2 regions of the Burkholderia plantarii genome follow, and region 2 is predicted to be linked to the other one. Evidence: predicted binding sites of a transcription regulator. Region 2 holds the regulator's gene; the other holds the start of a gene.
What was found. Region 2 encodes HrcA, which represses chaperone genes, less so after heat shock. Its sites were predicted from a motif close to TTAGCACTCNNNNNNNNNGAGTGCTAA; they were not measured.
Positions count from the first base shown of each region.

Region 1: the regulator HrcA is predicted to act here: its motif matches at 4,310-4,336, upstream of rpoH (RNA polymerase sigma factor RpoH).

Region 1 covers NZ_CP007212.1:3,781,242-3,788,736, reverse strand. Annotated here, with positions in the region: gene cydB (cytochrome d ubiquinol oxidase subunit II) at 1-1,001, opposite strand, end outside; gene bpln_RS16245 (cytochrome ubiquinol oxidase subunit I) at 1,039-2,613, opposite strand; gene cydP (cytochrome oxidase putative small subunit CydP) at 2,600-2,872, opposite strand; gene rpoH (RNA polymerase sigma factor RpoH) at 3,316-4,251, opposite strand; gene bpln_RS16230 (acyloxyacyl hydrolase) at 4,616-5,185, shown strand; gene bpln_RS16225 (nuclear transport factor 2 family protein) at 5,225-5,611, shown strand; gene leuA (2-isopropylmalate synthase) at 5,798-7,447, opposite strand.
Region 2 covers NZ_CP007212.1:698,009-705,503, forward strand. Annotated here, with positions in the region: gene glnE (bifunctional [glutamate--ammonia ligase]-adenylyl-L-tyrosine phosphorylase/[glutamate--ammonia-ligase] adenylyltransferase) at 1-125, shown strand, start outside; gene bpln_RS03080 (DUF7164 domain-containing protein) at 313-1,179, shown strand; gene recN (DNA repair protein RecN) at 1,372-3,021, opposite strand; gene bpln_RS03090 (NAD kinase) at 3,041-3,943, opposite strand; gene hrcA (heat-inducible transcriptional repressor HrcA) at 4,066-5,088, shown strand; gene hemH (ferrochelatase) at 5,220-6,287, shown strand; gene bpln_RS03105 (RNA-binding S4 domain-containing protein) at 6,332-6,739, shown strand; gene bpln_RS37105 (hypothetical protein) at 6,711-6,872, opposite strand; gene grpE (nucleotide exchange factor GrpE) at 7,316-7,495, shown strand, end outside.

The sequences.
Region 1 (7,495 bases), 1.1 Mb from region 2:
AGGTGGCTCGAGGTCGAGTCCCAGACGGTCAGGCTGCTGCGCGGATCGAGCGAGGACGGCATGATGAACGGGAACATCGAGAAGCCGGCCGTCAGGATCACGCCGACGATCATCAGCCCGGTTGCCACGAAGGCCGTCTTTTCGCGCCGCGAGGCGGCCAGCAGCGCGGCCAGCAGGCCGCCCGCGAACGCGATCACCGGCGCGACGATCATCCACGGATAGGTGCCGTAGTTCGCGAGCCAGAGCCCGTGGCCGGCCGCCACCTGCTTCATCAGCGGGTTCGCGACGGTGTCGAGCGGGGCGGCCTGCGTGATGTGATAGCCGCCGATCGACGAGGCGACCAGCGCGCCGGCGATCGCGAACAGCACCACCGCGGCCAGCGCGCTCAGACGCAGGGCGCGGCCCGCGCGCTGCGCGATCACGCCGTCGGTCTTCATGCGGATGAACGCGGCGCCGTGCGCGAGCAGCATCGTCAGCGAGACCAGCCCGCAGAGCAGCGCGAACGGGTTGAGCAGGGCCCAGAAGCTGCCCGTGTAGGTCACGCGCAGATCGCTGTCGAACGCGAACGGCACGCCTTCCAGCAGGTTGCCGAACGCCACGCCGAACACCAGCGCCGGCACGAAGCCGCCGATGAAGAGGCCCCAGTCCCAGCCGCTGCGCCAGCGCGGATCGGTGCGCTTGCTGCGGAAGTCGAAGCCGACCGGCCGGAAGAACAGCGCGAACAGCACCAGCAGCATCGCGAAGTAGAAGCCCGAAAACGAGGCCGCGTACACCAGCGGCCAGGCCGCGAACATCGCGCCGCCGGCCGTGATCAGCCAGACCTGGTTGCCTTCCCAGGTCGCGCCGACCGTGTTGACGATGATGCGGCGCTCGTCGTCGTTCTTGCCGAGGAACGGCAGCAGCGCGGTGGCGCCCATGTCGAAGCCGTCGGTAAGCGCGAAGCCGATCAGCAGCGTGCCGACCAGCACCCACCAGATCACCTTCAGAGTAGCGTAGTCCATAACGATTCCTTGTCGGGGTTCGGTGAAGCGGCGCGCGTCAGGCGGCCGAGCCGGCGGCCTGCTGCTCGTGGTGATAACGCCCGGTGTGCAGCGACGACGGCCCGAGCCGCGCGTACTTGAACATCAGCGTGATCTCGATCACGAACAGTGCGGTGTAGAACGCGACGAAGCCGGCGATGCTCAGGTACAGGTCGCTCGACACGAGGCTCGACGCGGACAGATGGGTCGGCAGGATGCCGGCGATGGTCCACGGCTGGCGCCCGACTTCCGCGACCACCCAGCCGAACTCGGCCGCGAGCCACGGCAGCGGGATCGCCCAGACGGCCCAGCGCAGGAACCAGCGGCGCTTCGGCTGCAGCAGGTCGCGCCGCAGCGAGAACCAGAACGCGAGCACGAAGGTGGCGAGCAGCAGGAAGCCGAACAGCACCATCAGACGGAACGAGAAGAACACGGGCGCCACGGGCGGGATCGTCTTCTTCGCGGCTTCGGCGATCTGCTGCGGCGTGGCATCGGTCACGTTCGCGGTGAACTGCTTGAGCATCAGCCCGTAGCCGAGATAGGCCTTGTGCGCGTCGAACTGCGCGCGGGTGGCTTCGCTGGTGTCGCCGGACTTGAGCTTCTGCAGCGCCTGGTAGGCGACCATGCCGCTGCGGATGTGATCCTCGCTGCGCTTGATCAGGTCGTTGAGGCCCACCACCGGTTCGTCGATCGAGCGCGTCGCGATCAGGCCGAGCGCATACGGGATCCGGATCGCGTAGTCGGTGCGCTGCGTTTCCTGGTTCGGGATGCCGAACACGGTGAACGCGGCCGGCGCCGGCGCCGTATCCCATTCCGATTCGATCGCGGCGAGCTTCACCTGCTGCACTTCGCCGGTGGTGTAGCCGGACTCGTCGCCGAGCACGATCACGCAGAGCGCCGAGGCGAGGCCGAAGCCGGCCGCCACCGCGAACGAGCGCAGCGCGAACGCGGTGTCGCGGCGACGCAGCAGGTACCACGACGAGATGCCGAGCACGAACATCGAGGCCGTCACGTAGCCGGCCGAGACCGTATGCACGAACTTGACCTGCGCGACCGGGTTGAACAGCACGTCGGACAGGCTCGCCAGCTCCATGCGCATGGTCTGGTAGTTGAACTGCGCGCCGACCGGGTTGTTCATCCAGCCGTTCGCCACCAGGATCCAGAGCGCCGACAGGTTCGAGCCGAGCGCGACGAGGAACGTGACGATCAGGTGCTTGACCTTCGAGAGCCGGTTCCAGCCGAAGAAGAACAGCCCGACGAAGGTCGATTCGAGGAAGAACGCCATCAGCCCTTCGACGGCGAGCGGCACGCCGAAGATGTCGCCGACGTAGTGCGAGTAGTAGGACCAGTTGGTGCCGAACTGGAATTCGAGCGTGATGCCGGTGGTCACGCCCATCGCGAAATTGATGCCGAACAGCTTGCCCCAGAACTGCGTCATGTCCTTGTAGACCTGCTTGCCGGTCATCACGTAGACGGCTTCCATGATGACGAGCAGCCAGGACATGCCGAGCGTGAGCGGAACGAACAGGAAATGGTAAAGCGCGGTGACGCCGAATTGCAGGCGTGATAGATCGACGACTTCACTGCTGATCATGGTGGTCCCCGGTGGAAGTGTGGACGGCGGTCGTCCCGAGCAGTTGCGCGGCGACCGCGGCGACTGGCAGCGACATGTGCTCCGCTTGTGGATGATTGAAGAACGCGTATTTGAGCGTCATCAACAGGACCAGCTTGATGGCCAGCACGACCGATATATCGCGAATCAGCGTGGGGCCTTTCGTCCAGGAGATGAAGCGCGCGCGCAAGGACGGCGGTCCGTCGCGAGGCGCGGATTTGCGGGTGAGGATCAGCGGCATGATCGTGTGGGTGACGCTCGAAAGTGAGGAAGACGAACCGGTGAAAAATCGCCGATTTAGGTCAACTGCAGCACTGCAATTTTAAAATTGTGCGCTGCGATAATTGACCGCCTCGATGCGGCAGACGGTCGCAAAACTGGCTCTACGGTTTGATGTGACTCAAATGTCGATTGAGCGGCGCGCTGAGCACCTGATTTGCGGTAAATCGCGGGGACAAGTGCTGATTGTATTTATAGTTCGCGATCCTGAGCTTGTCAGCGTCGAGTGCAATAGTGCGACGATTGGCATCACGCGCCGGGAGGGACGCCGACCGATCGGCGAAACAGGTAGTGCGGGGGAGGGGGGAGCGCACCATCAAGAGAAAGGCCCGCGGTGTTGCCACCGCGGGCCTTGAACTTCGGAGCTTGAAAGCCGGACGCTGCCGCCGGTGCCGGCGGCGCGTATCAGGCGTAGGCGGCCAGCGCCGCGCGCATCTTCTTCATCGCACTGGCCTCGATCTGGCGGATGCGTTCGGCCGACACGCCGAACTCGGCCGCGAGGTCGTGCAGCGTCGAGCCGCCGGAGCCGTCGTCGTCGACGTTCAGCCAGCGCGCCTCGATGATGCGGCGGCTGCGCGCGTCGAGCGATTCGAGTGCTTCCGAGATGCCTTCCGTCTGCAGACGGTCGCGCTGGCGCGAGGCGATCACCGAGGTCGGCTCGTTGTGCGAGTCGGCCAGGTAGGCGATCGGCGCGAACGATTCCTCGCCGTCCTCCACCTGCCCTTCGAGCGCGATGTCGCCGCCCGACAGACGCGTTTCCATTTCGGCCACGTCCTCGCGCTTGACGTTCAGCTCCTGCGCGAGACCGTCGATTTCCTCGGGCGTCATCGCCTGCATGCCTTTCTTGTGGCTGCGCAGGTTGAAGAACAGCTTGCGCTGCGCCTTCGTGGTGGCGACCTTCACCATGCGCCAGTTGCGCAGGATGTATTCGTGGATCTCGGCCTTGATCCAGTGGATCGCATACGAGACGAGCCGCACGTTCTGGTCCGGATCGAAGCGCTTGACGGCCTTCATCAGGCCGATGTTGCCTTCCTGGATCAGGTCGCCGTGCGGCAGGCCGTAACCGAGATAGTTGCGTGCGATCGACACCACCAGGCGCAGGTGCGAGAGCACCAGCCGGCGGGCCGATTCGAGATTCTGCTGATCGCGGAATTCCGTCGCATACTGACGCTCTTCCTCGGGCGTCAGCATCGGGATCCGGTTCACGGCCTGGATGTAGGCGTCGATGTTGCCCAGCTGGCCAGGCAGCATCGAATTCGAGGCGAGCGCGAGCGCGCCTGCCGGGGAGGCCTTCGCCGGCATCGAGCCGAGGGTATTCGGAAGGGTCAGAGCGTTGCTCACATAAACTCCTTTGGAATCAGGGACGAGCCCCGTAACAAGGCGATTCCACCGGGCTATCTTAGCACTCTCGCCAAGCGAGTGCTAAACACTTAGAGGGGAAAGGGCCATTCGAGTTCCCGATGAGCTATTGATGAATATATTTTGATAGTTTTTGTATGTCGCCAGGGTCAACTCGTATTCAAATCGACGTGTTTTGGTGAGATTTGCGGGAGACGTTTTCGATTCTTGTCGTTTGCGAAGCAAACCATTTCGTTCAACGATGCCGATCGGAAAAGTCCTTTACCATAATATGCAGTTCGTTTTTTGAGCCAGCCGTGATGGCTTGCGGTGGCGCTCCATTCAACCCCGGAATCTGGAGTAAAGGATGCATAACAAGAAGAATCTCAGGACGGGACGGTGGCTGGCCGGCATGGCGCTGGCGCTGACACTGTCGGGCGGATGCAATGCCGCATTCGCCGATCGCTGGGGTGTGCAGGTGGCGGGCGGTATCGCCGACCACGACATGAAGAAGGCAGACCTCGGCATCGTCTGGGATCCGGGCTGGTCGTGGTGGCAGGTCGGCGACTGGCATTTCACGTTCGTCGCCGAAGGTCATGCGGCGTATTGGCACTACGGCGGAGACCACGCGGTCAATTCGAACATCGGCGAATTCGGGGTCACGCCGGTGTTCCGCTTCATCAAGCGCACCGGCTACGTGCGACCGTTCTTCGAGGCCGGCGTCGGCGTGCGCCTGCTCACGCATCCGCACATCGCTACCGACTACACGATGTCGACGGCGTTCCAGTTCGCCGACATGGTCGGGGTGGGCGCGCAGTTCGGCAGCCGCCAGCAGTATCTGGCCGGCTTCCGTTTCCAGCACGAGTCGAACGCCAGTATCAAAGATCCGAATCCTGGTATAAATTTCAGCCAGATCTATCTGCAGTACAACTTCTAAGCGGCACGCGCGGCGCGCGCGGGGCCTGGGAGTACGGCGATGGTGGCGAAGATGATCGATGCGATTCGCGCGCTCGAACGTGACCGGTTCCGCGCGATGGTCGAAGGCGACGGCGAGGCGCTCGATGCACTGCTGTCCGACAGCGCCTATTACGTGCATACGAACGGCAAGCGCGAATCGAAGCAGCAGCTCATCGACGCGATCGTCGCCGGCCGCCGCCGCTACCGCCAGATCGAGGTGCAGACCCAGGACGTGATGCCGATCGGCGGAGAGGCGTTCGTCGTGACGGGGCGCCTGATCGTCGAACTGGAGGCCAACAACGGCGGCATCGTGTTCCCGGTGGCCTACACCGCGCTGCAGGCTCAGGAGCAGGGCCGCTGGCGCCTGCTGGCGTGGCACGCGACGCGCTGCGCCACCGAAATCTAGGCTTCGCGGGTCGCGAGGCCGTTGCCGGATGCGGGTGGCATCCTTGTCGGTTCCTTCCGGGGCGGCCTGTCGGGCCGCCCTTTTTGCGCCCGTGCGCCGCGGATCTCGCGGGACGGGACGGGGCGGTGGCGCGGCGCATGCGGCCGGGCCGGACGGTGAGGCCTGCTGCCGCCCGACCCGCGCGCCTCAGGCCGCGGCGCGGTGATCCGAGCAATGCCAGCCGGAGCGGTTGAGCGCGCTCGTAACCGCGTCGACGGCGGCCACGGCCGGTTCCTCGTGAATCCCCACCCCGTAGCGCAGTGCCGAGCCGCCGAGCCGCGCGCCGACGAACACCGCGCTGCGGCCGTCGCGGCCGCGCAGCGCCTCGACCGATACCACTTCGACCGTCGCGCCGGCCGCGCCGGAGAATGCCGTCGCCACATGCGCGGCGATCACTTCCGGCGTGTCGCCCGTGAGCGGGCCGCCGGGAGCGATCTCGCGCCGCTCCCAGGTCATCGCGCTGCCGACGCGTGCGGCCGGCCCGCTGGTTTCCAGGTACTCGCGGCGGAACAGCGCGCAGACCGCCTCGCCCGTGACTTCCTCGCCGGAGCGGTCGGCCACCGCCTGCACCGCGTGGCTGAACTCGATCTGCACGCGGCGCGGCGGCGCGAAGCCCATGCCGCGTTCGAGCAGGTAGGTGGCGCCGCCCTTGCCGGACTGGCTGTTGACGCGGATCACCGCGTCGTAGCCGCGGCCGAGGTCGGCCGGATCGATCGGCAGGTACGGCACTTCCCAGGGCGCGTCGGCGCGCTGCCGCGCGAGGCCCTTGCGGATCGCGTCCTGATGCGAGCCCGAGAACGCCGTGAAGACGAGATCGCCCGCATACGGATGGCGCGGATGCACGGGCAACTGGTTGCAGCGCTCGACCACGGCGCGCACCGCGTCGATGTCCGAGAAGTCGAGGCCCGGGTCGATGCCCTGCGTGTAGAGGTTGAGCGCGAGCGTGACGAGATCGACGTTGCCGGTGCGCTCGCCGTTGCCGAACAGGCAGCCCTCGACGCGGTCCGCGCCGGCCAGCAGCGCGAGCTCGGTCGCGGCCACCGCGGTGCCGCGATCGTTGTGCGGATGCACGGACAGCACGATGCTGTCGCGATAGCCGAGGTTGCGGTCCATCCACTCGACCTGGTCGGCGAACACGTTCGGCGTCGCGGCCTCGACCGTGGCCGGCAGGTTGATGATTATCTTGTGGTCGCGCGTCGGGCGCCAGGTCTGGGCGACCGCGTCGCAGACCTCGCGCGCGAAGCTCAGCTCGGCCATGCTGAAGGTCTCGGGCGAGTACTGATAGGTCCAGTGCGTGTCCGGCCGCGCCTGCGCGTGCGCCTTGATGATCCGCGTGCCGTCCACCGCCAGCGCCTTCACCTGCTCCTTCGAGAGGCCGAACACGAGCTTGCGGAACGACGGCGCGATCGCGTTGTAGAGGTGGATGATCGCGCGCGGCACGCCGTCGAGCGCCTCGAAGGTGCGCGCGATCAGGTCCTCGCGCGACTGCACCAGCACTTCGATCGTCACGTCTTCGGGAATCCGCCGCTCGTCGATCAGCTTGCGCACGAAGTCGAAATCGGTCTGCGAGGCCGACGGGAAGCCGACCTCGATCTCCTTGAAGCCGATCGCGACGAGCATCTCGAAGAACTCGAGCTTCTGCTCGATGCTCATCGGCTCGATCAACGACTGGTTGCCGTCGCGCAGGTCGGTGGACATCCAGATCGGCGCCTGCGTGAGGGTGCGGGACGGCCACTTGCGGCCGTTGAGGCGAACGGGTTCGAACGGGCGGTACTTGTCGGCGGGGTTGCGCTGCATGGTGGCCTCGGGGCGTTGCGGTCGCGAGCGAAGACGGGGCGGCAACCG
Region 2 (7,495 bases):
GGATGGAGAAGGCGCGCGTGCCGGGCGAGACGGTGGCCGCCGAGCGCGCCGCCGTGCTGGCGCTGTGGCAGCGCGTGTTCGGCGGCGTGGCGCCGGCCGCGACGGCGGCCGACCCGCAGGGCTGAGCCGGCCGCCGGTCGGCTCGCGGCACCGGCCGGGCCGAAGGGCAGCCGCGGTGCGCCGTGCCGGCCCGCGTTCGTGGCATGGCGCGTTGCCGTGCGCGCCGCCGCGCCCGCGCCGGGCCGGCACGCATGGAGATCGCCGCGGCCCGGTGATACGATGCAGCGGTCCAAGCTCCGGGCCGGCACTCCGATGAAAAAGGCGATCCTCGTGTATGTGGACCACAACAGCCGGATGATCGAGGAGTTCTTCTGGCTGTACAAAAGCCTGCTTCATGCGCGAGCGCTCGACGACGGCGCGCTGATCGCCGTCTGCCATCCCGACGCGCTCGGCCATCTGCCGGCCGACCCGCGCCTGATCACGATCGCGGCGGCGCCCTACGCCGACCGGCACGCCGAATGGGCCGGCTATCCCTACATCAATTCGGTGGCAAATCTCTGCGCGCCCGACGTGCTCGACGCCTGCGCGGCGTTCGACGTGGTACTGAAGACCGATTGCGACACGTTCGTCACGCCGGCGTTCGCGCGCTTCGTGCCGTCGGGCCTCTGCTTCGGCTTCGGCGCCTATGCCTATCAGGACGCGGTGCGCCGCAAGCTGGTGGAATGCAGCGAGCGCTGGGGGTTTCCGCATTCGGGGCTGCACAACGTGGGCGCGTCGGTGTTCGGGCCGAGCGCGATGGTCGGCGCGTTCCTGGTCGCGCAGCTCGCCTACTGCCAGCGCCTGCTCGCCGAGGAATTCGCCGCGGACCCGGGCGAGTGGCCGGGCTGGTGCAAGAACGTGCTGACCATGTACGCGGGCGAGCTGGCGCTGCGCCAGACCTATCCGCAGCATTGCACGCTCGGCCTGCTCGATCATTTCCCGCATGCCTCGCGCCGGCTCGGCGACGACGTGCTGCACATCCACGCGTGGCACGTCGAGGAGTATTTCTCGAAGCACGCGTTCCGCAACGGCGACTACGCGCAGATCGATCCGGCCACGATCGACCGGACCACGCTGGGCGGCTATTGCCACTGGCTCGCGCTCGCGGATCTGGATGCGATCAGGGCGGCCACCGGCTGAGCGGCGGCGCGGGCGGACGAGAGCGCGTGGCTCGGGCGATCGGTGGATGATCGGGGGGAGAGCCGTCGCGAACAGCGGGGGAACCGCGGGCGCTGGCGTTCATGTCGCGCTCCTGCGGCCCGATCGAGCCATGTGCGCCGCGCCGCCGGCCGATCCTCGCGCCCGGCCCGAGCCGCCGCGCCCCGGCTGGCATCAGGCCGCCAGCATTTCCTTCGCGTGCTTGCGCGTGGTGGCCGTGATCTCGAGCCCGCCGAGCATCCGCGCGACTTCCTCGACGCGGCTCGCGCGGTCGAGCGGCGTGACGGTCGAGACCGTGCCGCCGGCCGCGTCGAGCCCCTTGGCGACCTGGAAATGATGATCGCCGCGCGCGGCCACCTGCGGCAGGTGCGTGACGCAGAGCACCTGCCGGTCGCGGCCGAGCTGGTGCAGCAGCCGCCCGACCACCTCGGCCACGCCGCCGCCGATGCCGGTGTCCACTTCGTCGAAGATCAGCGTCGGCGTGAGGCTCGCGGCGCTCGCGATCACCGCCAGCGCGAGGCTGATGCGCGCGAGTTCGCCGCCCGAGGCGACCTTCGCGAGCGGCCGCGGCGGCACGCCCGGGTGGCCCGCCACGCGGAATTCGATCTGCTCCAGCCCGTGCGGGCCGCCTTCGGCGAGCGGCACCAGCGTCACGTCGAAGCTGCCACCCGCCATCGACAGTTCCTGCATCGCGGCCGTAACCGCCGCGCCGAGCGCGCCGGCGGCCTGCGCGCGTGCCTCGGACAGCGCGCGCGCGTCGGCCAGGTAGGTCTGCTTCGCGCGCGCGGCCGCGTCCTCGAGCGCGCTCAGATCGGCCGCCGCGTCGAGCGCGGCGAGCTGCTCGCGGCGCGCCATGTGTTCGTCGTGCAGCGTGTCGGGCGGCAGCCGGAACTTGCGCGCGGCCGTGTGCAGCGCGTCGAGCCGCGCCTCCACCTGCGCGAGCCGCTCCGGATCGAGTTCGAGCCGTTGCGCGTAGTGCGACAGCGAATAGCCGGCCTCGCGCAGCTGGATCTCGGCCGGATCGAGCGCGGCCAGCACGTCGTTGAGCGTCGGATCGATCGAGGCCAGCTGGCGCACCTTCGAGATCACGCCGCCGAGCTGCCGCAGCAGCGCGTCGTCGGATTCGGAGATCGCGAGCAGCGCGCCCTGCACGCCGCGGATCAGGCTCGCCGAATGCGTGAGCCGGCCGTGCTCGGCGTTCACTTCGTCCCATTCGCCGGGCTGCGGCGCGAGCTTGTCGAGTTCGGCGAGCTGCCAGGCGAGCTTCTCGCGCTCGAGCTGCAACTCGCGTTCGTGGACCTGCGCGGCCTCGATCTTCTGCAGCGCGTCGCGCCACGCGCGCCAGCCGCGCGCCACCACCGCCGCCTCGGCGGCGAGCCCGGCGTGCGTGTCGAACAGCTCGCGCTGCGCGTCGGGCCGCATCAGCAACTGGTGCGCGTGCTGGCCGTGGACGTCCACCAGCATCTCGCCCAGTTCGCGCAACTGCGACAGCGTCGCGCTGGTGCCGTTGATGAACGCGCGCGAGCGGCCGTTCGCGTCGATGACGCGGCGCAGCATCACGCTGTCGTCGGCGTCGAACGCATGGACGTCGAGCCATTGCGCGACGCGGTCGTGCGGCGTGAATTCGGCGGTGATGTCGGCGCGCTGGCAGCCGGCGCGCACCACGCTGGCGTCGGCGCGCTCGCCGAGCGCGAGCGCCAGCGCGTCGATCAGGATCGACTTGCCGGCGCCGGTCTCGCCGGAGAACACGGTGAAGCCGGCATCGAATTCGAGGTCGAGCCGGGCGACGATGACGAAGTCGCGGATCGAGAGATGACGAAGCATGATGTCGGGCGCGGCCGCGTCAGGATTCCGGATCGTCGTCGTGCGACGGATGTTCGTTCCAGTGCAGCTTCTTGCGCAGCGTCGTGTAATAGCTGTAGCCGACCGGGTGCAGGAACGGCACGGTGTGTCGCGAGCGCCGCACCTCGATCGTGTCGTTCAGTTGCAGCGCGGTGAACGACTGCATGTCGAAGTTCACGTTGACGTCGCGCCCGCCGATGATCTGGATGCCGACCTTGACGTCGTCGGGCAGCACGATCGGGCGGTTCGACAGCGCGTGCGGCGCGATCGGCACCAGCACGATGCCCTGCAGCTGCGGGTGCAGGATCGGCCCGGCCGAGGACAGCGCGTAGGCCGTCGAGCCGGTCGGGGTGGCGACGATCAGGCCGTCCGAGCGCTGGTTGTACATGAAGCGGCCGTCCACCGACACGCGCAGCTCGGCCATGCCGGAGAAGCCGCTGCGGTTCACCACCACGTCGTTGAACGCGAGTGCGTGATAGATCGGTTCGCCGTCGCGCACGATGCGCGCCTCGAGCAGCGTGCGCTCCTCGCGCTCGAAGCTGCCCGACAGCATCTGCGGCACGAGTTCGAGCATCTCCGAGGCGGAAATGTCGGTGATGAAGCCGAGCCGGCCGTGGTTGATGCCGATCAACGGCGTCCGGTAGGGCGCGAGCTGGCGGCCGATGCCGAGCATCGTGCCGTCGCCGCCGAGCACGATCGCGAGGTCGGCGCGCGCGCCGATCTCGCTCGGCGTAAGCGCCGGGTGGCCGTCGATGCCGTACTCGCGCGCCGTTTCGGCTTCGAACACGACCTCGAGCCCGCGCTGCGTGATGGCGGCGGCGAGCGCGGCGAGCGGTTCGGCGATGCCGGGCGTGTTGCTGCGCCCGACGAGCGCGACGGTCTGGAACAGGTTACCGGTTTTCATGCCGGCATTACACCATAGCTGGATGACGAAAAGGAACCGGCCGAGCGGCCGGGGAGCAGGGCGGGCGGGGCGGGCGCCGGAAATCTCGCGGGCGCCGCCCGGTTGCGCTAGAATTTTCCTTCATGTTAGATCCCCGCGCCCGAACCCTCCTCAAGACCCTGATCGAACGGTATATCGCCGACGGTCAGCCGGTCGGCTCGCGCACGTTGTCCCGGTATTCCGGTCTCGAACTGAGCCCGGCCACGATCCGCAACGTGATGTCCGACCTGGAGGAACTCGGCCTCGTGTCGAGCCCGCATACCTCGGCCGGCCGCGTGCCGACGCCGCGCGGCTACCGGATGTTCGTCGACACGCTGCTGAGCGTGGAGTCGCCGATCGACGATGCGGCCGTGACGCGGCTCGTGCAGACCACGCTGCAGGCGGGCGAGCCGCAGCAGAAGGTGGTGGCGGCCGCGGCCAGCGTGCTGTCGAACCTCTCGCAGTTCGCCGGCGTGGTGCTGACGCCGCGCCGCAGCCACGTGTTCAAGCAGATCGAGTTCATGCGGCTGTCGGACAAGCGCATCCTGCTGATCATCGTGACGCCCGAGGGCGACGTGCAGAACCGCATGATGGCCACCCAGCGCGATTACTCGTCGTCGCAGCTGACCGAGGCCTCGAACTACATCAACGCCAATTTCGCCGGGCTGTCGTTCGACGAGGTGCGGCGGCGCCTGCGCGAGGAAATCGACGCGCTGCGCGGCGACATGACGGCGCTGATGCACGCGGCCGTCACCGCCAGCACCGAGGCCTCCGACGACGAGGACACGCTGCTGATCTCGGGCGAGCGCAACCTGCTCGAGGTGGCCGACCTGTCGTCGGACATGGCGCGGCTGCGCAAGCTGTTCGACGTGTTCGACCAGAAGACGAGCCTGCTGCAGCTGCTCGACGTGTCGAGCCACGCGCAGGGCGTGCAGATCTTCATCGGCGGGGAATCGACGCTGGTGCCGATCGACGAAATGAGCGTCGTGACGGCGCCCTACGAGGTCAACGGCAAGATCGTCGGCACGCTCGGCGTGATCGGGCCGACCCGGATGGCCTACAACCGCGTGATTCCGATCGTCGACATTACCGCGCGCCTGCTGTCGCTGACGCTGAGCCAGCAGTGACGCTGCCCGCGGCACGGGCCGCCCGGCCTTGCCTATGCGCGCGTCGGGGTCATTGGGGCGGCACCGGTCGCGCCGTGGCGCCGTCGCTATAATGAGGATCGTTCGATCCGGGGCTCAGGCCCACCCCCTTCATGCGTTTTGATCTCGAACCGCCGTCGCAACACGCCGCGGCACATCGCGTCGCCGTCCTGCTCGTCAATCTCGGCACGCCCGACGAACCCACGCCGGGCGCGGTGCGGCGCTACCTCGCGCAGTTCCTGTCCGATCCCCGTGTCGTCGAAATCCCGGCCATCGCCTGGCAGCCGATCCTGCGCGGGCTGATCCTGCCGTTCCGCTCGCGCGCCTCGGCGAAGAAATACCGCTCGGTCTGGATGCCGGAAGGCTCGCCGCTGCGCGTGTTCACCGAGCGGCAGGTCGAGGGCCTGCGCCCGCTGTTCGCCGCCAACGGCTATCAGGTGCTGATCGATTACGCGATGCGCTACGGCACGCCCGACATCGGCACGGTGCTCGGCCAGCTCAAGCGTGCCGGCACCGAGCGCGTGCTGCTGGTGCCGATGTATCCGCAGTATTCGTCGTCGACCACGGCCACCGCGTTCGACGCGGCGTTCGCCGCGCTCGGCCGCATGCGCAACCAGCTCGAGGTCCGCACGCTGCGTCACTACGCCGACCATCCCGCCTATATCCACGCGCTCGCCGAGCAGGTCCGCCATTACTGGGCCGAGCACGGGCGCCCCGATTTCGCGGCCGGCGACAAGCTGGTGCTGAGTTTCCACGGCGTGCCCAAGCGCACGCTCGATCTCGGCGATCCCTACCATGACCAGTGCCAGCAGACGGCCGCGCTGTTGATGGCGGCGCTCGAACTGACCACGCTCGAATGCCGCGTCACGTTCCAGTCGCGCTTCGGCAAGGCCGAGTGGCTGCAGCCCTACACGGCGCCGACGCTGCGCGAGCTTGGCGCGGCCGGCGTGAAGCGCGCCGACGTGTTCTGCCCCGGCTTCACGGCTGACTGCCTCGAGACGATCGAGGAAATCGGCATGGAGGTGCGCGACGAGTTCCTGCACGGCGGCGGCGGCACGTTCCACCGGATTCCGTGCCTGAACGCGTCGCCGGCCTGGATCGACGCGCTCGGCCAGATCGTGGCCGAGAACCTGCAGGGCTGGCCGGTGCGCGCGCCGGCGGCGGCCGACGCGGCGGCATGAAGGCGGACCGGCCGCGCGGCGGCCATTGAGACGGGAAGGCTCCGATGAATTACCGAATTTCGACCGAACCGGGCGCGAAGCTGCGCATCGACAAATGGCTGTGGGCCGCGCGCTTCTTCAAGACGCGCTCGCTCGCGGCCGATGCCGTCGAGAAAGGGCGGGTGCGGATCGGCGGGGCGCCCGTCAAGCCGTCAAAGGACGTGCGGGTGGGCGACCGCGTCGAGGTGACGATCGACACGGCGGTCTGGCAGGTCGACGTGCTCGGCATCTGCGACCTGCGCGGGCCGGCCGCGATCGCGCAGACTCTCTATGCGGAAACCGGGGAGGGCCGCGCGAAGCGGCTTGCCGAACTGGAGCGGCGACGGCATTATCGCGAGCCGGCCGCCGAGCTGCACGGCCGGCCGACCAAGCGTGACCGCCGGATCATCGACAAACTTTCGAATGGGCGCTGAAGAGGCGCTCGAACGTCGCCCGGGCGCTGCCGTATTCGGTATTGCGGTCGGTGACGGCGCCCGACAGACAGATGGTGGTGGTGCCGGCCGCCAACACCAGCGCGACCACCGATATCGCAAAGGTCAGTTTCACGGTACTCCCCTCGGGAAGGCAGGCGGGACGGGTTCGGTGGGAGGCTGCCTGACGGACCATGGTGGGAACCGTGCTTGCTCGGGCAACCTGTACCAAAGTGTAGTGTAGTGCCCGAAGCCGATCCAGTGAGGCGCGGGTAACGGTTGTTACGGCGGGTTTCGCCAGGCCGCCGGACCGTTCGGTCGCCTGGCGGTGGAACCGGTGCCGTTCCGGCATTGTCTCCGAACTGGCACCGCGGCGCTCGAGAATCGCCCGGTTCCGGGCCGAAATCCGGTCCCGGACCGGCTCGAACGGGTCCAAACCGGCCGATTTCGTCGCGCTGTCCGAAAGACCCTCTTGAAAATGTTGTCTTCGGCCTTATCTGCGCCAACGTTGTGCGGCGGTGCGTTCCCGTGCGAGGCGCCGCCGGTCTGGCTTTCATCACTCAATTCGATTTCAGCGACATGGAAAACACGCAAGAGAATCCGGCTGGTCAACCGGCCGACGAGAGCGGCCGCGACGCGCAGGCTGCGCAACCCCAGGCCGCCGAAGTGCCGCCGGCGGCGGGCGAGGCCGAGGCCGCGCTGGCCGAGGCGCAAGCCAGGATCGCCGACCTGCAGGAAAGCTTCCTGCGGGCCAAGGCC